DNA from 3 places in the Brevibacillus sp. AG genome. Region 2 is predicted to be linked to each of the others. Evidence: predicted binding sites of a transcription regulator. Region 2 holds the regulator's gene; each other region holds the start of a gene.
What was found. Region 2 encodes CtsR, which represses protease genes until heat stress. Its sites were predicted from a motif close to ATGGTCAATAAAGGTCAAACA; they were not measured.
Positions count from the first base shown of each region.

Region 1 (7,499 bases), on a different contig from region 2:
TATAACAAAACAAAAACCCACCTGCGAGCTCACTGCTGGGCCAGGTGGGTTTTTGTTTGTTATTGTGGATCCTGCTTATTCAGGTTACGATCTCTTTCAGACTTTTGCTTTTGGGTGCCTTGCGTCTTGCTGCTGTGTCCTTGGTTGCCGCCATTCTTCGTATTACGATTGTTTGACATCAGAATCCCTTCCTTTTCATTCTGGTATTCATGCCAAACGTAGTATGTCCCAAACGGCTGATTCATAATGAAGAATTACTTCGCTTCACCCATAAATACTTTCTTTCCATCCTCATACTTGTACACATATACGGAAGCAAAGTCGTTGTCGCCTTTTTCATTGAATGTTACGTTGACGAATTTGCCTTTGTAATCTTTGGTTTTGTGAACAGCTTCCAGCACTTGTTCACGAGTTGGCTTTTTGCCGCCGTTTGCTTTGATCGCTTCTTCCAGACCGTTCAGCATAACCCCCATGGAGTCATAACCAAACGAAGTGAAGATCCCTACTTTGTTGCCAGTCGCGCTCTCGAAATCTGTGATCCATTTCTTGCCGTCTTCGGTAGCACCAATATCACCAACAGTAGAAGTAAAGACTACGTTATTAGCATTTTCCGCACCAGCAATTTTCACCATGTCAGCGGAGTCGTAGCCATCGCCACCCATGAAGACACCCTTGAAGCCTTTTTCACGTGCTTGCTTCACGATGATCCCTGCATCAGAGTAGTATCCACCGAAGTAGATCATCTCTGGATTTTTTGCAAGGATTTGGGTGATGATCGCACTATAATCCTTCTCGCCTGCCGTTACCCCTTCATAGCCGAGAACTTGTACACCGTCTTTTTCAAACTGCTTTTTCACTTCTTCCGCAAGTCCCTGTCCATAAGCAGCCTTGTCATGCATAACGAAAGCCGTTTTTACATTCAATTGATTTTTGGCAAAAATAGCAGCCTTAGAGCCTTGTTGATCATCACGCGCACAAATACGGTGTACGATCTTCTTGCCTTGCTCAGTCAAATCGGATCCCGTTGCGGAAGGAGATACCATTACGAGCTTTTCTTGTTCATATTGCGCTGCTGCTGTAATCGAAGCACCTGTTGTAGCATGGCCAACTACTCCGACTACGTCAGGATTTGAAATCAACATTTGTGCGACTGCTACCCCTTGTTTCGGGTCAGCTTGGTCGTCTTGCGCGGACAATTCAACATCAAAGCCAAGTGCTTTGAATGCCTCCTTTTTTTCTTTCAACGCATATTCAGCACCAGCTTTTGCTGTGCTTCCGTAGTCGGAGTACTGACCAGACATCGGACCAACTACAGCAATCACAAGCTTCTCAGTAGATCCGCTTGCACCGCCTGTGCTTCCTCCGCTATTGTTGCTCGGCTGTGGTGTCGCGCTTTGTCCACCAGTCCCCGTACCTCCACCGCAGCCCGCGAGCAATGTGCTCAGAGCAAATGTTGCAGCCAGTATCGACAAAGATTTCTGTTTTTTCATAGCAAAAACATCCCCCTCTTTATTTATGAGCAAACTATGAATCACAATCTTATTGTAGGATATTTTAGAAAATTTGCAATAGAAATGATTAAAAGAAGAATCAATCAAAAGACCTCTATCGCTGTCTGCTAATAGAGGTGTATGACGTATTGCATCAAGGAAATAGCCACTTCTCCGCATAGAAATGGCTATCTTGATGAAAAGCATCTCATTGATTTCAGCAATAAATTGGAATAATCAGCTTGTAAGTGCGCGTTTTGCATCGTGATCTAGGTCGAGAACTTGTGAATCATACACACCCCTCTACTCTTTCCATATATCTCCTATGCAACTCTCCCAACAAACATGACCAGACTATAAGAAAACCTTTTGCGACGCCTGTTCATGAGCAAACGCGTTTTAGTGGAACGTTTTCATGTGCTCTGGAAAGTACGTTGAAAAAATAAATATCCCACGAACAAATGTTTTTGTGCACAACCTGTGCATAACATTGTGGATAACTTTCGAAAGTGAGGCTTGCCATGGCAGGGGAACGTTTTTTTCTCATTTATCAAGAGGCCAGTGACGAAGAATGCTTATTGACCATTGAACCATACAAAGATCAACAGGAGCTGGCAGAAGCCATCAATCAGCTGCAAGCCAAACAAGTCGATGAGTATACGATCATCAAGGGAAAAAAGATGAAGGCCACGCTGAAACTCGCCGTCGATTTGACCGAGGCCGATGAGAATTCTAAGGAATGAATGTTTTCTTTTTGGAGTAGGTTTAGACAAAGGGAATTTGGCAAACATGGTAGTGAGGGCGCGCACTTATGTGTTTGACCTTCATTGACCTTTTGTGTATGATATTGTTACAAAGAGAGGAGGAAGACTAGATGCATATGAATTTAATTCCAACCGTCATTGAACAGACGAACCGCGGGGAACGTGCTTACGACATTTATTCCCGCCTGCTCAAAGACCGCATCATCTTTCTGGGAACCCCAATCAACGACACCGTAGCCAATATCGTTGTGGCACAGTTGTTGTTCCTTCAGGCGGAAGATCCGGAGAAAGACATTCACTTGTACATAAACAGCCCAGGCGGTTCTATTACTGCTGGTATGGCAATTTACGATACTATGCACTTCATCAAGCCAGATGTATCCACCATTTGTATCGGAATGGCTGCTTCGATGGGAGCATTCCTGCTGGCTGCTGGGGCAAAAGGCAAACGCTTTGCTCTGCCAAACAGTGAAGTCATGATTCACCAACCATTGGGTGGTGCCCAAGGACAAGCGAGCGACATTGAGATCGCCGCAAAACGTATTTTGAAGATGCGTGATCATCTGAACACTATCCTGGCTGAACGCACTGGACAGCCTTTGGAGCGCATCCAAAAGGATACCGATCGTGACAACTTCCTCTCTGCCGCAGAAGCAGTAGAGTACGGATTGATTGACAAAGTAATCACTTCCGAACCGTCTTCCAAAAAATAAGAGATACGTAGTAAAAAAAGCACTCGTGCCTGGACTACTGGCCGAGTGTTTTTTTGTATGCCGAGCAAACCCCAAGAGGCTTCCCTTGATTTGCCCGGCTTTTTCGCTGGATCATTGTGATACTTCCATTAACTGACTGACATACACCGTCCGGCTATGTCCTGGATTTTTTTCCTCATGCACACGTGCTGTTGACGTTTTTTCGTCTACAGCATCGATCCAAACGGCTTGTCCTTCGTACTCTACCTTGATATGGTCGTCGGAGCTCATAATGGCTTGTGCTCTCGTTACATTCATAAGCGGCTCCCTATTGCTCATCTTCAAGGGCTTGCTTGGCTGACGACGCCCCTGTCATTGTGTCAACACTGGTTTCTTCAATCAAGCCGTTCTGATCGGAAACGATCCCTCCCCCTAGTCCTTCGTTAATCATCCGGTCAATGTCCATGTCAAAGCAATCGCGGCCTTCGTGGCACGAATCACGGTTACTCATGTCTGATTCCTCCTTCATGCAATATACATGGTTAGAAATGCCCTGCCCGAAGTGAATTGATACATATTCATCAAGATGACCAACAAAAAAAGACACCTCCCTTAAGGGAAAAGTGTCTCTCGTGACTCTATTCTTCCTTGCTTACCAGATTCGTAAGGCTAGTAACTGCCTGGGAGGCATCCGGCCCTTCTGCCAAAATGGTAATTTCTGTTCCAGAGCTGATTGCGAGGCTCATGATACCCATGATGCTTTTCGCATTAACCTTCTTGTTGCCTTTTTCTACGAATACTTCCGATGCAAAACGGTTAGCCTCCTGTACGAAAAAGGCTGCTGGACGAGCTTGCAAACCGGTCTTTAACTGAACCACGACCTGCTGTTGAACCATGAACGGACCTCCTTACTTGTAGACTATTATCCTTTAGTATAACATGCATCTACATCGAAATATTTTGTTTTTCTCGTATTTTGTCAGCGATTTCGTTAATTTTTCGCAAGCGGTGGTTAATGCCCGATTTGCTCACTACTCCGCTTGGCACCATCTCGCCCAATTCTTTCAAATTGATATCAGGATGAGCCAATCGTAGCTCCGCGACCTCGCGCAGACGTTTTGGCAAATTCTCCAACCCCATCTCTTGATCGATGAGCTGAATACTTTCCATTTGTCTGGTGGCTGCATTCACCGTTTTGTTTATGTTGGCGATCTCACAATTGTGTAATCGGTTTACTGAGTTCCGCATGTCCTTTACGATTCGGACGTCCTCGAAATACAGAAGCGCCTGATGAGCCCCAATCAAGCTCAAAAACTCTGTAATCTTTTCGCCTTCTTTAATATAGAGAACATACCCTTTTTTCCGCTCGATGCACTTGGCATTTAGTTTATACCGATTGGCGATCTTGGTCAATGCTTCGCAAAAATCCTGATAGGAAGTGAAAATCTCCAGATGATAGCTGGATGCCTCTGGATGATTCACAGATCCCCCCGCCAAAAAAGCCCCCCGCAAATAAGCAGCGCGGCAACAGGACTTTTTCACGATCTCAGGAGCGATTCCTGGGATAAACGACAGGCTTTGATCCATGATGCCCAAGTCTTGCAAGATATCATTTGCCTTATTCGGAATACGCACAATGTAGACGTTGTTCTTTTTCAATCGCATTTTTTTGCGAACCAGCAGTTCAGCGTGTATCTGAAACAACCTCTTGATTAGCGTGTAAATACGTCGGGCAATCGCCGCGTTCTCTGTCGTCACATCCAGCACCAGTCGTCCGGCTCCAAACTGCAGACTTCCATTCATTCGAATCAAGGCTGAGAGCTCTGCCTTGCTGCAGCAATCGGCACCCTCCGTCATGGTAAGTTCTTTTTTGGTATGCGCGGCGAATGACATCGACTTCACTACTCCTTCTCTATCTTCAGCACCTTCCGTCTACGTTTGACGAGTGACACAACCTGCTTGCTGACAGCATGTGCATCATGACGTAGGTATCCGTCCTCAAATGTGACTAACGGCTTCGCCACCACATTTAAACCGAGTTGGCGCAATTGCTTTAAGTCACATCGGACAGGAGCTGCTCCTTTTTCCGTATATTTGTCCAATACATGGGTAGGCAGCTCGGCTGAATTGACAATGATCGTATCCAGAAATGGTCTATCTACATGGTCATACATGACATTGACGTGCCTGGATGCAGAAAAACCGTCTGTCTCCCCCGGTTGTGTCATGACATTACAAATGTAGATTTTCGGGGCTTGTGCGCGTGTAATCGCTTCAAATAACCCGCGTACTAATAAATTGGGCAGGATGCTCGTATACAAGCTGCCAGGCCCAATCAAAATGGCATCCGCGTCGGCAATGGCCATCAGGGCTTCGCTCAGAGGAACAGCGTCCTCCGGATCAAGGAACACCCGCTTGATTTCTTTGCCAGTCAACGGTATTTGGGATTCTCCGATTACGAGAGATCCATCTGTCATTTCCGCTTTCAACTGAATCGACTGCGTGGAAGCTGGCAATACATCTCCACGCACTGCCAAAACTCCGCTTAGTGTTTTGACTGCGGTGACAAAATCTCCAGTGATTTCGTTCATCGCTGCAAGTAATAGATTTCCCAAATTATGCCCTGCTAATCCCGTGCCTGTGGAAAAACGATATTGCATGACTTTTTCCATCAACGGCTCTGTATCGGCCAGAGCAGTCAAGACGTTTCGAATGTCGCCAGGTGGTAGCATATCCATTTCTTCTCGCAAACGTCCAGAGCTTCCCCCATCGTCTGCTACCGTCACAATCGCTGTGATATGCACCGGCTCGTGCTTCAAACCGCGTAGAAGGACGGACAAACCCGTTCCTCCGCCAATAACGACTACCCGTAATGGTCTTGACTGTAGCCTCCCGACTCCCTTAGTAGGCATATGTCACCTCATTATTTCTAATACACATACCACAGGTGGCTTTTTATGCACACTTCAGTCTTTCCTGCCATCTTATGCTCATTTGTTCTTTTCCATGTCACGATGACTGACACGGACAGAAAAATCTTTACCAAAGGTTTCTCCCAAATGTTCTGCAATGGCGACCGAGCGATGCTTGCCACCGGTGCATCCAATTCCTATCACAAGTTGACTTTTTCCTTCTCGCTGGTAATGCGGCAGAGTGTACCCCAAAAAGTCTGTAAGCTTTTCTAAGAATTCTTTTGTGTCCTTGTGCTTCATCACATACTCTGCCACGTCTGGATCACATCCTGTTTTCGGACGCAAATCCTCCACATAATGCGGGTTAGGCAAAAAACGGACATCAAACATCAAGTCAGCGTCTATTGGTGCGCCGTATTTGAAACCAAACGACAAAACATTAATCGTAAGTGGTGATCCTTGTTGACCGTATTGGTTGATGATTTTTTCTCGAAGCTGAACTGGCTTCATTTGACTCGTATCGATAATCTGATGCGCCCAGCCCTTCATTTCCTCCAACAAACGGCGCTCAGCGTGAATTCCTTCCAAAGGCGAACCGTTCGGGGAAAGCGGATGTCTGCGACGTGTTTCCTTATAGCGAGAAACCAATGTCTGATCGTTCGCATCCAGATAAAGGATGTGGTACGATAATCCATTCATCTGATTGAGGCTCTCCATGGTTACGGCTAGATTTTCAAAAAACTCACGCCCTCGCAAGTCAATCACCAATGCGACTCGCTCAATACTCCCACCAGACTGTTTGACCAACTCAGCAAATTTGGGAATCAGTACAGGGGGTAGGTTGTCTACACAAAAAAAGCCCAGGTCCTCCAAGCTTTGTACAGCAACTGTCTTTCCCGCACCTGACATTCCGGTAATAATCAGGAGATTCATGGCCTTGTCGTTTCCCAATTCCGTCACGCAACTCGCCTCCTACGATTCTGACAATAGCATACCATATTGTCCACCTTATTCGCACCTTTTTGAACCGCTTCCCCTGTTTTTCCAATGATGTCTTCTACAGGCGTATAAGCTTTTTTAGAAAAAAAGATGCGTGACTGAATGCCAGCCACGCAACAATTGTTTATATAGATAAGGGGGTCAATTCATTGTCTATAGATTACTCTTGAATTATTTCACCCATGTTACAAGCAGGTTAAGAGATTGTGACATTTTGTTCCTTTAGCTTTTCATTAAGCTCTTCTACATAGTGTTGAGCAGATTGAGCAGCGATTGAACCGTCTCCAGTAGCTGTCACAACTTGACGCAGCATTTTTTCACGTACATCTCCTGCTGCAAAAACACCTTTTACTTTGGTGTTCATTTTTTCGTCTGTCAATACGTAGCCTGCGTCGTTGGTGATACCCAGTGGACGTACGCTTGCAGTCAATGGGTCCATACCTACGTAGATGAACACCCCATCTGCTGGGTATTCTTTTTGTTCACCTGTTTTGGTGTTTTCCAAGAGAACCGCTTGTACTTTGCCTTCACCACGGATCTCTTTTAGTTCTGTATCCCAGATCACTTCGATTTTTTCGTTATCGAAAGCGCGTTTTTGCAGGATTTTCTGTGCACGGAACTGATCACGACGGTGTACGATCG
Region 1 is NZ_JAQMYO010000027.1:5,857-13,355, forward strand. It holds gene POF51_RS31725 (DUF4023 domain-containing protein) at 1-5, shown strand, start outside; gene POF51_RS31730 (branched-chain amino acid ABC transporter substrate-binding protein) at 255-1,490, opposite strand; gene POF51_RS31735 (hypothetical protein) at 2,012-2,233, shown strand; gene clpP (ATP-dependent Clp endopeptidase proteolytic subunit ClpP) at 2,365-2,967, shown strand; gene POF51_RS31745 (H-type small acid-soluble spore protein) at 3,079-3,264, opposite strand; gene POF51_RS31750 (hypothetical protein) at 3,275-3,457, opposite strand; gene POF51_RS31755 (HPr family phosphocarrier protein) at 3,585-3,842, opposite strand; gene whiA (DNA-binding protein WhiA) at 3,892-4,839, opposite strand; gene POF51_RS31765 (gluconeogenesis factor YvcK family protein) at 4,848-5,858, opposite strand; gene rapZ (RNase adapter RapZ) at 5,937-6,818, opposite strand; gene trxB (thioredoxin-disulfide reductase) at 7,054-7,499, opposite strand, start outside.
Region 1: a site for CtsR is predicted at 2,305-2,325, ahead of clpP (ATP-dependent Clp endopeptidase proteolytic subunit ClpP). Genes of this name have one in related genera too.

Region 2 (7,499 bases):
ATATTAGCCCCACCTTTCACAAGATTTTGCTGGAAAGCTATATGAATCTGTTAAGGCTGTCACCCAAGATGTGGGGAAGGATTTACCATAATACGGAAAAAACCCGTTTCTTCGATATGAATGTGCTGATGAATAAGTTATTGGCAAACAAACTGAAAAAGCTGATTAACAGTGTACAGCCTGATGCCTTTATTGCTACGCATCCGTTTGCAAGCTGTATGCTCTCCGTACTGAAGGGGAGAAATGATTGGAAGGAACCAATCTATACGATCATTACTGACTATACCATCCACCCTTCGTGGATTAATCACCATATCAATTATTACTTCATCGGCCATGAACAACTGTATTACTTGTTAGACGTTTATCGACAGGACCATCAAAAATTCATTCCGATGGGCATCCCCATTATGAAAAAATTCAGCTTGCCATTGGACCCTGATTTGATTCGGCAAAAGCTGGGCCTCGCTCCTGGACAAAAGAGCATTATTCTTTCAGGGGGCGGATTGGGCCTCGGCTCGATGGAAAAGGTATTAGATGGGCTAGAAGAGATTAACATTCCTCTGAAAACCTTTGTGTTAACAGGGACAAACGACAAGCTGTACAATAAAGTGATAAATCGTACGTATCGCCATGAAGTCGTTCCACTAAAATTCATCAATAACTTCCACGAATACTTGGAGACGGCTGATTTAATCGTCACCAAATCAGGCGGACTTACATCAGCTGAAGTAATGAGTAAACGGGTACCCATGATTATTTACAATCCTCTGCCTGGACAAGAAGAGAGGAACAGCCACTTTTTGCTCAATAATGGATGTGCGGTACATGCCAATCTGTCGGAGCAATTGATTTACTTTATCGATGAACTATTGCATAGCCCGTCCAAGGTGGACTATATGCGCAGAATGGGACAGAAAATCTCGAAGCCAGATGCTGCACAACGAATTACTGAGTTTATCATGGATGATATGAATATGTTGTCAAGAGAAGTAGAATAGCTGCCTAGCCAGACAAAATGGAGGAACCCATGACTGTACCATTCGCCATATTATTTGATATGGATGGCACGTTACTGCAAACAGAAAAGCTATCGACCCCCGCATTTATTCGAACGTTTGACCAGCTTCGTCAAAAAGGGCTATGGCAAGGGGAAACTCCTGACGAGCGTGAACTGATCAATGTTCTGGGAATGACGATCGAGCAGATCTGGGACAAATTGCTGCCGGGCGCGAGTGAGGAAGCCATTCGCTCAGCAGACGCCTTCTTGCTAGATAATGAAATCCAGTTACTCCAAGAAAGAGTGACCGAGCTATATCCGGATGTAAAATCAACCTTGGAAACGCTTCGTGAGAAAGGATTTGCTTTGTTTGTAGCAAGCAATGGGCAGGAAGAGTACATCGATGCCATTTGTCAGGAATACGAGTTAAAGCCGCTGATGACCGATCTGTACTCAGCCGGTCGTTTCCGTACGCATTCCAAAAATGACCTGGTTGCAAAATTGTTGTCTGATTACAAAATCGGGCAGGCCATCATGGTAGGAGATCGTCACTCCGACATGGAAGCAGGCAAAACAAACGGTTTATTTACCATTGGATGCGACTTCGGTTTTGCCAAACCAGGCGAGCTTGATGGGGCAGATGTCATCATCACCAGCTTCACTCAGCTACTGAATCATTTGCCAGCAATCGACACCAACACACAAGAACAAACATAAACCATTCCTCAGGGAGTGGTTTTTTTGTTGATCATGTCCAAGTTTCAAGCGACCTTCTTTTGCCCAAACTAGAATGTGTAAGGGACACTTGCGGGCACGCAGTAAACCCATTATAATTAACGTCAAAGATAGTCAAAGTCAATAGGTAACCTCATAAGAACATACACAGAGGAATAGGAGGCGATGACTTGCGTAACATCTCGGACATCATTGAACATCACTTGAAAAGCATCATTACAAACAGTCCCAATGGATCGATCGAGATTCAGCGTAGTGAGCTTGCCGACCATTTTCAATGTGTGCCGTCTCAGATCAATTACGTCATCAATACGCGTTTTACCGTTCAAAAAGGATACATTGTAGAGAGTAAGCGCGGGGGCGGCGGGTATATTCGCATACGCAAGGTGCAGATTGTCAGCAAAGCACGTTTGCAGGAATTGCTAACAGAAGAACTGATTGGTGAGAGCATCAGTCAGAGCGTGGGAAATGCGATCGTAGAAAGACTAATGGAAGAAGGATTAGTCAACATCAGAGAAGCCACCTTGATGAAAATCGCTACCTCGCGAAATGTATTGACGCTAGAAGCTGAATTGCGGGATCGTTTGCGGGCAAATATTTTAAAGCAGATGATCGCAGCAATCTTGTTGAAGTAAAAGGAGGTATGATGTTATGAACTGTGAGGAATGCGGAAAACGACCGGCGACACTTCATTTGACGAAAATCGTCAATGGCGAAAAAACCGAATACCATATTTGCGAGCAGTGTGCTCATGAAAAAGGGGACGTCTTTACCGGCTTTCACAACTTCAGCATCAACAATCTCCTGTCAGGACTTTTAAAATTTGATCCCATGCAAAAGAATGGACGCGAAACGGCAACGAATAAGCCGCTTCAATGCGAAACATGTGGACTCACATATTCTCAATTTAGTAAAAGTGGACGATTTGGCTGTAGTGATTGCTACACCTTTTTGGGTGACCGACTGGACCCCCTTTTCCGCCGGATTCACGGAAACACACAGCATAGTGGAAAAGTACCAGAGCGTACCGGTGGCAAATTGAAGATCCGTAAAGAGCTGGAACAACTAAAGCAAGCGCTGCAAAGTCATGTCGCCAGTGAAGAGTTCGAGAAGGCAGCAGAAATGCGTGATCGAATTCGAGCATTGGAACAAAAAATGGCCCAATCGTAGCAAGGGAGGTTAGCTGGTTATGTCCCAAAAGCAGTTTATGCAAAACCCGTGGAGCAATTGGATGAAAGGAGAAGGTCCTGATTCCGACATTGTCATTAGTACACGGCTGCGTATCGCCCGTAACCTGCGCCAGCACCCCTTTCCGTTATTGGCAACGGACTCGCAGGGCGAGGAAGTCGTCAGAAAGGTAACGGAAGTAAGCGATTCGGAGGCAATGCGCAAAAGGCACCAGCTTCAGATCATCCATATGGACCAAATTAACCCGTTAGAAAAAAAGGTGCTCGTAGAAAAGCATCTGATTAGCCCTCATCTGGCAGAGGAATCTCGCAAAGGTGCCGTATTACTTCGTGAAGATGAGTCTGTCAGCATTATGGTTAATGAAGAAGACCACATTCGAATACAGGTACTATTACCCGGGTTTCGTTTGAACGAGGCATGGGAATTAGGTACGAAGATAGACGACATTTTTGAGAAAAACTTGAACTACGCTTTCGACGAAACACGAGGATATCTGACAAGCTGCCCAACCAATGTGGGTACGGGTATTCGTGCATCTGTGATGCTGCACTTGCCGGCTCTGGTGATGACGCAGCAGATCAGCAGAATTTTACAGGCAATTAATCAAGTTGGTCTAGTTGTTAGAGGAATTTACGGAGAGGGCAGCGAAGCTCTAGGGAATCTTTTTCAGTTATCCAATCAGGTCACACTGGGGATGTCTGAGTCAGATATCCTTTCCAATCTCTACGGTGTAGCCAGACAGATTATTGAGCAAGAGCGTGTGGCACGTGCTTATTTGCTGGAGCATACCCGGGTTTCTTTAGAGGATCGGATTTTTCGGTCGTATGGCATCCTGATGTACGCTCGCACAGTAGAGTCAAAGGAGGCGGCTCAGCGCCTGTCCGATGTACGTTTGGGGATTGATCTAGGTATTATTCCAAATGTATCTCCGCTCGTCCTAAACGAACTGTTGGTCACGACACAGCCGGGGTTTTTACAGCACCACGCTGGACAAAAGCTCACTCCGGACCAACGTGACGAAAGAAGGGCAAGGCTGATTCGCGAACGTCTGCGCGTAGTAGAATCACAAGAGTAATCGTAATGGTATCACGCAATTGTTAACCATATAGAGAAAAAACACGGTTATACGGAGGTGTACGATATGATGTTTGGACGTTTTACAGAACGAGCACAAAAAGTACTGGCGCTTGCCCTGGAAGAGGCGGTTCGTCTCGGACACAAAGATATTGGGACAGAGCATGTGCTGCTGGGACTCATTCGAGAAGGCGAAGGAATTGCGGCGAAGGCACTGCAATCACTTGGGCTTGGTCTCGATAAAATCCAGAGTGAAGTGGAGTCGTTAATCGGGCGAGGAACAGAGCAGTCCGGTAGTAATTACACACCAAACTATACACCTCGCGCCAAAAAGGTTATTGAACTGTCAATGGACGAAGCCCGCAAACTAGGTCATACCTATGTGGGGACTGAACATATTCTGCTTGGCTTGATCCGTGAAGGAGAGGGCATTGCTGCAAGAATCATGAACAATTTGGGCGTTAGCCTGAACAAGGCACGTCAACAGGTGCTCCAGCTCCTTGGCAGCTCGGAAATGATGGCATCTCATCAACCGTCTGGAGGGAACCCAGCGGCGAATACGCCGACATTGGACGGCTTGGCAAGGGATCTGACTGCAATCGCTCGTGATGGCGGGCTGGACCCTGTCATTGGTCGCCAAAAAGAAATCGAGCGTGTGATCCAAGTACTTAGTAGACGTACTAAGAACAACCCTGTTTTGATTGGGGAGCCTGGCGTCGGGAAAACAGCTATCGCAGAAGGTCTTGCCCAAAAAATCGTGAACAACGAAATTCCAGAGACCCTTCGTGATAAGCGCGTCATGACACTCGATATGGGAACCGTTGTTGCGGGAACCAAATATCGTGGTGAGTTCGAAGATCGTCTGAAAAAAATCATGGACGAAATTCGCCAAGCAGGAAACATCATCCTGTTTATTGATGAGCTGCACACCTTGATTGGTGCTGGTGGAGCAGAAGGCGCAATTGATGCCTCCAACATTTTGAAGCCTGCTCTGGCACGTGGCGAGCTACAGTGCGTGGGTGCCACTACGCTGGATGAATATCGCAAGTACATCGAAAAAGACGCGGCACTGGAGCGTCGTTTCCAACCGATTCAGGTTGATGAACCGACACCGGAGGATGCGATTCGTATCCTGCATGGCCTTCGTGATCGTTACGAAGCCCACCATCGTGTCAAAATTACCGATGAAGCAATCGAGCAGGCAGTAAAACTGTCTGACCGCTATATTACGGAACGCTTCCTGCCTGACAAGGCTATCGACTTGGTCGACGAGGCGGCCTCCAAAGTTCGCTTGCAATCCTTTACGGTTCCACCAAACCTCAAAGAGCTGGAGGGACGTCTGGAAGAGGTACGCAAGGAAAAAGACGCAGCCGTACAATCACAAGAGTTCGAGGAAGCAGCAGCACTTCGCGATCAGGAGCAAAAACTGCGTGAAGAACTGGATAAAACGAAAAAAGACTGGAAAGAGCGCCAAGGCCAGCTGAACATGGAGGTTACACCAGAAGACATCGCGCAAGTAGTGGCGAGCTGGACGGGTATTCCTGTATTGAAGCTGAAGGAAGAAGAAACAGAGCGCTTGCTGAAGATGGAAGAGATTTTGCACGATCGCGTCATTGGTCAAGATGAAGCAGTCAAATCCATCTCGCGTGCAATCCGCCGTGCCCGTGCTGGTTTGAAAGATCCAAAACGCCCGATCGGCTCGTTTATCTTCCTAGGACCTACTGGTGTGGGTAAAACTGAATTGGCTCGTGCCGTAGCAGAGACGCTTTTCGGTGACGAGGATGCCATGATTCGTGTAGATATGTCCGAGTACATGGAGAAGCATTCCACCGCTCGTCTGGTTGGTGCCCCTCCTGGCTATGTAGGCTTTGATGAAGGCGGTCAGCTGACCGAAAAAGTGCGTCGCAAGCCTTACTCCGTCATTTTGCTGGACGAAATCGAGAAAGCTCACCCAGACGTATTCAACATCCTGCTACAAGTATTGGATGATGGTCGTCTGACAGACTCCAAGGGACGTACCGTTGATTTCCGCAACACGGTTGTCATTATGACTTCCAACGTCGGAGCCAGCATGATCAAGAAAAATACGACGCTCGGCTTCACGACCAACGATTCGGAAAGAAAGTACCAGGATATGAAGGACAAAGTCATGGATGAGCTGAAAAAGAGCTTCCGTCCTGAGTTCTTGAACCGTATCGACGAAGTCATCGTGTTCCACTCTTTGGAGCAAGAGCACATCGAGCAAATCGTATCTCTCATGACAGAAGATCTGCGTAAACGTTTGAAAGAGCAAGACATTGATTTCCAATTGAGTGAAGAGGCCAAGAAAGTATTGGCAAAAGAAGGCTTTGATCCGGCCTATGGTGCGCGTCCTCTGCGTCGTGCTATCCAGCGCCACATCGAGGATAATTTGTCCGAGGAATTGCTCAAGGGCACGATCAGTAAAGGCGATACCGTCAATATCGAAGCCGAAGAAGGCAAGCTGGTTGTTAAGCGCCTCGAAAAAACGAAATCATAAGCTGGATTGAAACGTAATAGAATGCCTCCTGATTCGGGAGGTATTCTTTTTTTGGGTGCGTAATTATGATAAAAGTAGAGAAAGAAATCCAAGTGAGGGTGCGACTATGTCAAAGTATAAAACGAAATACGCGTGTCAAGAATGTGGCTATGAATCGCCAAAATGGATGGGAAAATGCCCGGGGTGTAGCAGTTGGAACACCTTGGTGGAGGAAGTGACCGTAAAAAATCCACATCGTCACGAAGGGATGAGCGGCGGCCAGCGCCAATCTGCGATTCCATTGACTCAGGTAGCCAGTGAAGAAGAGCCACGCATGGATACCACGATCGGAGAATTGAATCGTGTTCTTGGTGGAGGACTTGTTCCGGGTTCACTCATTTTGGTTGGAGGAGACCCCGGAATCGGAAAATCGACATTGCTTTTACAGACATCTTTTGCCTTGGCTCATCAAGGGGCAAAGGTTCTCTATGTATCTGGAGAGGAGTCGGCAAAACAAATCAAAATTCGCGCGGATCGACTCCATTTGCAAACGCCGCCGATGTTTGTATTGGCAGAAAATGATTTGGATTTGATCGAACAGCATATTAATCAAGTAGACCCGGATGTGCTGATTATTGACTCGATCCAGACCGTGTTTCACCCGACGATCCAATCGGCTGCTGGAAGTGTCGCACAAGTGCGGGAGGCGACTGCCCAATTGATGCGGATTGCAAAAGGGAAAGGAATTGGTACCTTCATTGTCGGTCATGTTACCAAGGAAGGCTCCATCGCCGGTCCGCGTATGCTTGAGCACATGGTAGATGCTGTTCTCTATTTTGAAGGGGAGCGCCACAATACGTTTCGAATTTTGCGCGCCGTCAAAAACCGTTTTGGTTCGACAAACGAAATCGGTATTTTCGAGATGAAGGATCGCGGTTTGGAGGAAGTGGCGAATCCGTCTGAGATATTTTTAGCAGAGCGTCCATTTGGTGTTGCGGGTTCCAC
Region 2 is NZ_JAQMYO010000020.1:361-7,859, forward strand. It holds gene POF51_RS30085 (UDP-N-acetylglucosamine--LPS N-acetylglucosamine transferase) at 1-1,001, shown strand, start outside; gene POF51_RS30090 (HAD hydrolase-like protein) at 1,031-1,717, shown strand; gene POF51_RS30095 (CtsR family transcriptional regulator) at 1,906-2,370, shown strand; gene POF51_RS30100 (UvrB/UvrC motif-containing protein) at 2,387-2,905, shown strand; gene POF51_RS30105 (protein arginine kinase) at 2,925-3,998, shown strand; gene POF51_RS30110 (ATP-dependent Clp protease ATP-binding subunit) at 4,065-6,515, shown strand; gene radA (DNA repair protein RadA) at 6,622-7,499, shown strand, end outside.

Region 3 (7,499 bases), on a different contig from region 2:
CCAGGAGATACCTCCAGCATAACGGTTTATTTCCAAGGACAGCTAGATGATACACGTACGTATTATGTCCCAGTCACTCGTCTGGTTCCTGAAACGGCTGACATCGCCAAGGCAACCGTTGAAGAGTTGATCAAAGGACCGAAACAAGGGTCTCAGCTCTTTAGTTCCTTGCTGCGTACGACACGTGTTCTGGATGTGAAGCAGGAAAAAGAGTTGGTGACAGTCAATTTGAGCAGTGACATCCTCAAGTATGACGATGGTAAGGAAGCGAGCCCAGAAGCTCTGCAATCGCTGGTCTTGTCATTGACAGAAACGACAGGAGCCAAGCAAGTGCAGCTGCTGGTGGAAGGAAAACCGCTAGCCAGTGGTGAGTTTACCAAGCCAGTGAGCCGTCCAGTTCAACTCAATCCCATACAGCTGTAAGGAACGAGCCACGCCCGTATTAACGAGCGTGGTTTTTGTTCGCCACTTGCTTGCTGCCACCAGAGCTTACAGTTCTCCAGCCGCCAATGAGCAACCGATGTCTGCTTGAAATTTTTATTCAAGAATATTTGCAATTAACGTAAATAAGGAAGAGGCGTTTGTGCAGTGGCAGATCGTTTCCCGCCTCTGGTATAATGAGCGGAGTGTAACAAAGTGATTTAGGAGGAACTTGGAATGAGAGTGGATGGCCGTGCCCATGATCAATTGCGTCCTGTAACCATTACGCGCAATTACATTAAACACGCAGAAGGATCGTGCCTAATTGAAGTCGGAGACACAAAGGTGATTTGTACGGCGACTTTGGAGGACCGGGTGCCGCCTTTTATGCGTGGTGGCGGGAAGGGCTGGATCACAGCCGAGTATTCCATGCTTCCCCGAGCAACAGCGACCCGCAACGCGCGTGAGTCGTCCAAAGGAAAAGTCGGTGGACGAACAATGGAGATTCAGCGTCTGATTGGACGTGCTCTGCGCTCCGTTGTGAACCTTGAAGCAATGGGTGAACGCACTATTTGGCTGGATTGCGATGTCATTCAGGCAGACGGAGGTACGCGGACAGCTTCGATTACCGGAGCCTTCGTGGCAATGGTAGACGCGATGCAAAAGCTGGTGGATAGTGGCACCTGGAAGCAGCTGCCGCTCAATGACTTCCTGGCAGCGACCTCAGTAGGGGTTGTCGGCGAGGAAGCAGTGCTCGATCTCAACTACAAAGAAGATTCTACAGCGATTGTCGACATGAATGTCGTCATGACGGGAAAAGGAAAGTTTGTCGAGCTGCAAGGAACAGGGGAGGATGCTCCGTTTTCGCCTGAACAGCTACAAGAAATGATTGCCCTTGCAAAAGTCGGCATTGACAACTTGATTAACAGTCAAAAAGAGGCGCTCGCTGATGTTTCGCTCTCTTTTGCACAATCAGTAGCGGAGGAAAGTCATGCCTAATCGAAAAAAAGTCGTTCTTGCAACACGTAACCAAGGAAAAGTGAAAGAATTCAACAGGCTGTTCGCAGATGCTGGCTGGGAAGGAATTAGCCTCGCTGAATTTGACGGTGTGCCCGAGGTAGTAGAAGACAAGGACACCTTCGAAGGAAACGCGCTGAAAAAAGCAATCGAAATCTCTACATACTTGAAAATGCCAGCCCTCGGTGACGATTCTGGTCTGGAAGTAGATGCGCTGGAAGGACGCCCAGGGGTTTACTCCGCACGCTTTGCCGGGGAAGAGGCAACAGACGAGCAGAATTGGCGTAAATTGTTGAAAGAGCTGGAAGAGGTGTCGACAGAGGAACGCACAGCTCGCTTTCGTTGTACGTTGGCGTTGGTGATTCCTGGCGAGGAGCCAATCATTGCCACTGGTGCTTGTGAGGGTGTGATCGCGCGTGAGCCAAAAGGGACAAACGGCTTCGGATACGATCCGGTATTCTACATTCCATCGATGGACAAAATGATGGCTGAACTCATGCCAGAAGAAAAGAACCAGATCAGCCACCGCGCTCGTGCCATGCAGCAACTGCTTGAAAACATCAAGTAGACAAGAGAGAAAACAGGAGAGTGAGGCGTGATGGGAATTCTCATCATGAGCGATAGCCACGGCTTGGTTCAGGAAGTCAGCCAGGTCGTCAACCGACATCATGTCGAAAAAATTTTGCATTGTGGCGATTTTTGTGTCGACCATAAGCGCGAGCCGTTTTCCAACATGACGCTTGTCCGAGGCAATTGCGATTCGACACAAGAGGTGCCGACTGAGCAAGAGACCGAATGGCGCGACCTTCACATCCTGCAAACGCACGGGCATCTTTTCGGAGTGAAAGGCTCTCTTCTGCGCCTTCATTACCGTGCAGAAGAGGTAGGAGCAAATGTAGTTGTATTCGGTCACTCTCATGTACCTGTCTGTGGCGTCGAGAGAGACATCTTGTTTCTGAATCCGGGCAGCTTGCAAATGCCGCGAGGTTTTCACGTACCGACATATGCTCTTTTAGAAGAGACAGGAACGAGTCCGACAGAAGTTTACATATCCGTGGCGTTTTATGATCATTTAGGCAACCCGGTTCCACAATTGGGAGGGAACTATTCTGTTCGTCGACCAACGAGGTCTTCTTGAAAACTAAAAGATTTGTGCTATACTAGAATGGTTATAATGGCTAGAATATTATCATCCGAGCCTGCGAAGATACCATGGCGCGGCTGGCGATGTTCTGTTGATTCGATTTAGGAGGGGAAGTTTACGTGGCAGCAAATTGGGAAAAGGTAGAGAATAACCAGGGAGTCCTGACGATTGAAGTAGATGCTACGCAAGTAGACGCAGCATTGGATCAAGCGTTTAAAAAAGTGGTTCAAAAAGTTCAAGTTCCAGGATTCCGTAAAGGAAAAGTACCACGCAAAATGTTCGAATCCCGTTTTGGTGTAGAATCTCTGTACCAAGACGCTCTTGACATTCTGCTTCCAACTGCATACGGACAAGCTGTTCGTGAAGCTGGTATCGAACCAGTAGATCGTCCAGAAGTAGACGTTACGCAAATGGAACAAGGGAAAAACCTGATCTTCAAAGCGACTGTAACTGTGAAGCCTGAAGTGAAGCTGGGCGACTACAAAGGTCTGTCCATCGAAGATAAAGACTTCTCTGTAACTGAAGAGAGCGTTGACGCTGAACTGAAGCGTATGCAAGAGCGTCATGCTGAACTCGTAGCAGTAGAAGAAGGCGCAGCACAAACAGGCGATATCGCTGTAATCGATTTCGAAGGCTTCCAAGACGGAGTAGCTTTTGAAGGCGGTAAAGCGGAAGATTACTCTCTGGAACTGGGTTCCGGTACTTTCATCGCAGGGTTCGAAGAGCAACTGGCTGGCTTGAACATCGGCGAAGAAAAAGAAATTACCGTAACTTTCCCTGAAGAGTACCACTCTCCTAACCTCGCTGGTAAAGAAGCGGTATTCCAAGTGAAGCTGAACAGCCTGAAGCGCAAAAACCTGCCTGCTTTGGATGATGAGTTTGCCAAAGACGTGAGCGAGTTCGACACGCTGGAAGAGCTGAAAGCAGACACCAAGAAAAAACTCGAAGAAAAAACAGCGCAAGAAAAAGATCAATATGTTCGTGAGCAACTCGTTCTGAAAGCAGCTGAAAACGCTGAGATCGATTTGCCAGCAGTAATGGTTGAGCATGAATTGGATCAAATGGTAAATGAATTTGGTCAACGTCTGCAATACCAAGGCATGACGCTGGAACTGTACTACCAGTTCTCTGGCATGGATGAGAGCCAACTGCGTGATCAATTGCGTGCAGACGCAACATCCCGCGTTCGCACTTCCTTGACTTTGGAAGCAATCGGCAAAGCAGAAAACATCGAAGCAACAGAAGAAGATGTAACTGCAGAACTCGAGAAACTGGCTGGCGTATACGGCCGCCCAGCAGACGAGTTGCGCAAAATCTTCTCCGCACAAGATGGCATGGCTGCTCTGTACCGCGATGTGCAAACTCGCAAAACAGTAGATTTGCTGGTTGCAGAAAGCAAAGTAACAGCATAAGCTTAGAAGAACGCATGATTGGTCAGTGGGCAGGCTAACCCTGAGCGCTGGCTGTCAAGACCACAAGGCACGAGTGTATCGTGCCTTGTTTTTCCACCATTGACTTTTTTCGGCAAAGGAGGAAAATACATAATGTTAATCCCTATGGTCATCGAGCAAACAAGCAGGGGCGAGCGCTCCTATGATATTTACTCGCGCCTCCTGAAAGACCGGATTATTCTCTTGGGCACCGAGATTGATGATGAAATCGCCAATCTTGTTGTTGCTCAGTTGCTTTTCTTGCAGGCAGAAGATCCGGACAAAGACATATCGCTATACATAAACTCTCCAGGTGGTTCTGTTACAGCAGGAATGGCCATCTATGACACCATGCAGTACATCAAACCGGATGTGTCCACGATTTGTGTGGGCATGGCTGCCAGCATGGGTGCTTTCCTGTTGGCTGCTGGTGCAAAAGGCAAGCGCTTCGCTCTGCCAAATGCCGAAGTAATGATTCACCAACCGCTCGGTGGTGTGCGTGGGCAAGCAGAAGACATCCGCATTCATGCGGAATGGATTATGAAAACAAAGCGCCAGCTAAATGAGATTTTGTCTGAGCGGACAGGTCAGCCTTATGAACGCGTAGAGCAAGATACAGATCGCGATAATTTCATGAGCGCAGAAGAAGCAAAGGCCTACGGATTGATTGACTCTATTATCGAACGCAAAAACTGACCCGTTGTGAGGTGAAGCGCATGTTTAAGTTTAACGACGACAAAGGCCAACTGAAGTGTTCCTTCTGCGGCAAGTCCCAGGAACAGGTGCGCAAGCTGGTAGCTGGTCCTGGTGTTTACATTTGTGACGAATGTATCGAACTGTGCAATGAAATTGTACAGGAAGAACTGGGCACTGAAGAAGAAATCGATATGAAAGAAATTCCAAAGCCAGTGGAAATTCGCAAAATCTTGGACGACTATGTCATCGGTCAAGATATGGCGAAAAAGTCCTTGTCTGTAGCGGTGTACAACCACTACAAACGGATTAATTCCGGGGCGAAGATCGAGGATGTGGAGCTGCAAAAATCCAACATCATGCTGATCGGTCCGACTGGTAGCGGAAAAACGTTGCTCGCGCAAACATTGGCGCGCATTCTGAATGTACCTTTCGCGATTGCGGACGCAACTTCTCTGACAGAGGCAGGCTATGTGGGTGAAGATGTTGAAAACATCTTGCTCAAGCTCATCCAGGCTGCTGACTATGATGTTGAGAAGGCTGAAAAAGGAATCATTTACATCGACGAGATTGATAAGGTAGCCCGCAAATCGGAAAACCCATCCATCACGCGTGATGTATCTGGTGAAGGCGTTCAGCAAGCGCTTTTGAAAATTTTGGAGGGGACCGTTGCGAGTGTGCCACCACAAGGCGGACGCAAGCATCCTCACCAAGAGTTCATCCAAATCGACACGTCGAACATTTTGTTCATCTGCGGCGGTGCATTTGATGGCGTCGAGCAGATTATCAAGCGTCGTTTGGGTAAAAAAGTCATCGGTTTCGGTGCAGACTTCGGCGATGGCGTAAAAGGCGATCTGAAAGCCGGAGAATACCTGAAATACATTTTGCCGGAAGACCTGCTGAAATTTGGTCTGATTCCGGAGTTCGTCGGTCGTTTGCCAGTGCTGGCTACCTTGGAGCCGCTGGATGAGGAGACGCTCGTGCGTATCCTGACAGAGCCGAAAAACTCTTTGGTGAAACAGTACCAAAAACTGCTGAGTCTCGACGGTGTTGAGCTGGAGTTCGATAACGGTGCGCTCATGCAAATCGCGAAAGAAGCGATTAAGCGCAACACTGGTGCGCGCGGCCTGCGTGCGATTATCGAACAAATCATGCTCGATATGATGTATGAGCTTCCTTCCAGAGAAGACGTCAACAAGTGCGTGATTACCGAAGAAACGGTACGCGACAAAGTGAAGCCACAGTTGTTGACCAAAGAAGGCCAGGAATTGCACGAAGAAACAGCATAAGTATTGTCTACACAAACCATCTCGTTATAAGCGAGGTGGTTTTTTTGTTGTTGGTTTACGTCTACGCTTGCGGGGCAATACTACTTGATATCGTTCAAGAGAAGCTTTACATATGCACAAAACGGTCAGGAACGTGTCCCCTCTCTTTGGGGGACAAAAGTTGACCGCAAGCGAAGACGCATGGGAGGGACTGCATATGGACTATACGACATTGGTCATTGCTGTCATTGAAGTGGTTGTTGGTATCGTGATCGGCACCTACTTTTGGAACTTGCTGCGAGCGCAGAGAAACACGAAAACCTCAACCGAAAAGGAATCGCGCAAGGATCTTGATTCCATTCGTAAAATGAGAATGGTTGCATTGACTGAGCCTCTGTCAGAGAGAACAAGACCAGCGACTTTGGAAGAAATTGTAGGACAAGAAGATGGGCTTCGTGCGTTGCGTGCTGCTTTGTGTGGTCCCAACCCACAGCATGTCATTATTTATGGACCGCCTGGTGTAGGCAAGACCGCAGCGGCTAGGGTCGTGCTGGAAGAAGCGAAGAAAAATCAGCTATCGCCGTTTTCTTCTGATGCCAAGTTTATTGAAATCGATGCGACGATTGCTCGTTTTGATGAGCGCGGGATTGCTGACCCGTTAATTGGCTCTGTACATGATCCTATTTATCAAGGGGCAGGCTCGCTTGGGCAGGCGGGAATTCCGCAGCCAAAGCCAGGCGCTGTGACGAAAGCGCACGGTGGCATGCTTTTTCTTGATGAAATAGGGGAACTTCATCCTGTGCAGATGAATAAGTTACTAAAGGTTCTTGAAGACCGTAAAGTCATGCTAGAGAGTGCTTACTACAGCGAGGAAAATAACCAAATTCCTTCGCATATTCATGACGTTTTCAAATATGGTTTGCCGGCAGACTTCCGCCTGGTTGGAGCGACGACAAGGCTACCAGAAGAACTGCCTGCTGCGCTTCGTTCCCGTTGCCTGGAAATCTTTTTCCGCCCATTGAAGGCTGGAGAAATTGGGAGTATCGTGCGTACGGCCGTGCCTAAAATGAATATGAATATGGAAGATGGTGCTGTTTCCGTGATCGAGCGCTACGCGACCAATGGACGTGAAGCGATCAATACACTGCAAATCGCTGCGGGAATTGCCTTGACGGAAGACCGCAATGACATCCAGGCTGCCGATGTGGAATGGGTGATGCACAGCAGTCAAAAATCGCCTCGCCCAGAAAAGCAGGTACATGATACACCGCAGGTCGGATTGGTCAACGGTCTTGCTGTGTACGGTCCGAACATGGGCAGTGTGATGGAGCTGGAAGTGACTGCTTCTCCCACCGCTGTTCCTGGTCAAGGTCGAATGGCGATGACAGGAATGGCTGAGGAAGAGGAGATGGGCAGCCGTAGCCGGACGATCCGCCGGAAGTCGATGGCAAAAGGATCGATCGAAAACGTTTTGACTGTCCTGAACAGAATGGGCGTCCGCCCGTATGATTACGATCTGCATATCAA
Region 3 is NZ_JAQMYO010000008.1:130,577-138,075, reverse strand. It holds gene POF51_RS21730 (GerMN domain-containing protein) at 1-423, shown strand, start outside; gene rph (ribonuclease PH) at 658-1,419, shown strand; gene POF51_RS21720 (XTP/dITP diphosphatase) at 1,412-2,005, shown strand; gene POF51_RS21715 (metallophosphoesterase family protein) at 2,036-2,575, shown strand; gene tig (trigger factor) at 2,701-3,993, shown strand; gene clpP (ATP-dependent Clp endopeptidase proteolytic subunit ClpP) at 4,126-4,707, shown strand; gene clpX (ATP-dependent protease ATP-binding subunit ClpX) at 4,728-5,993, shown strand; gene lonB (ATP-dependent protease LonB) at 6,190-7,499, shown strand, end outside.
Region 3: a site for CtsR is predicted at 4,080-4,100, ahead of clpP (ATP-dependent Clp endopeptidase proteolytic subunit ClpP). Genes of this name have one in related genera too.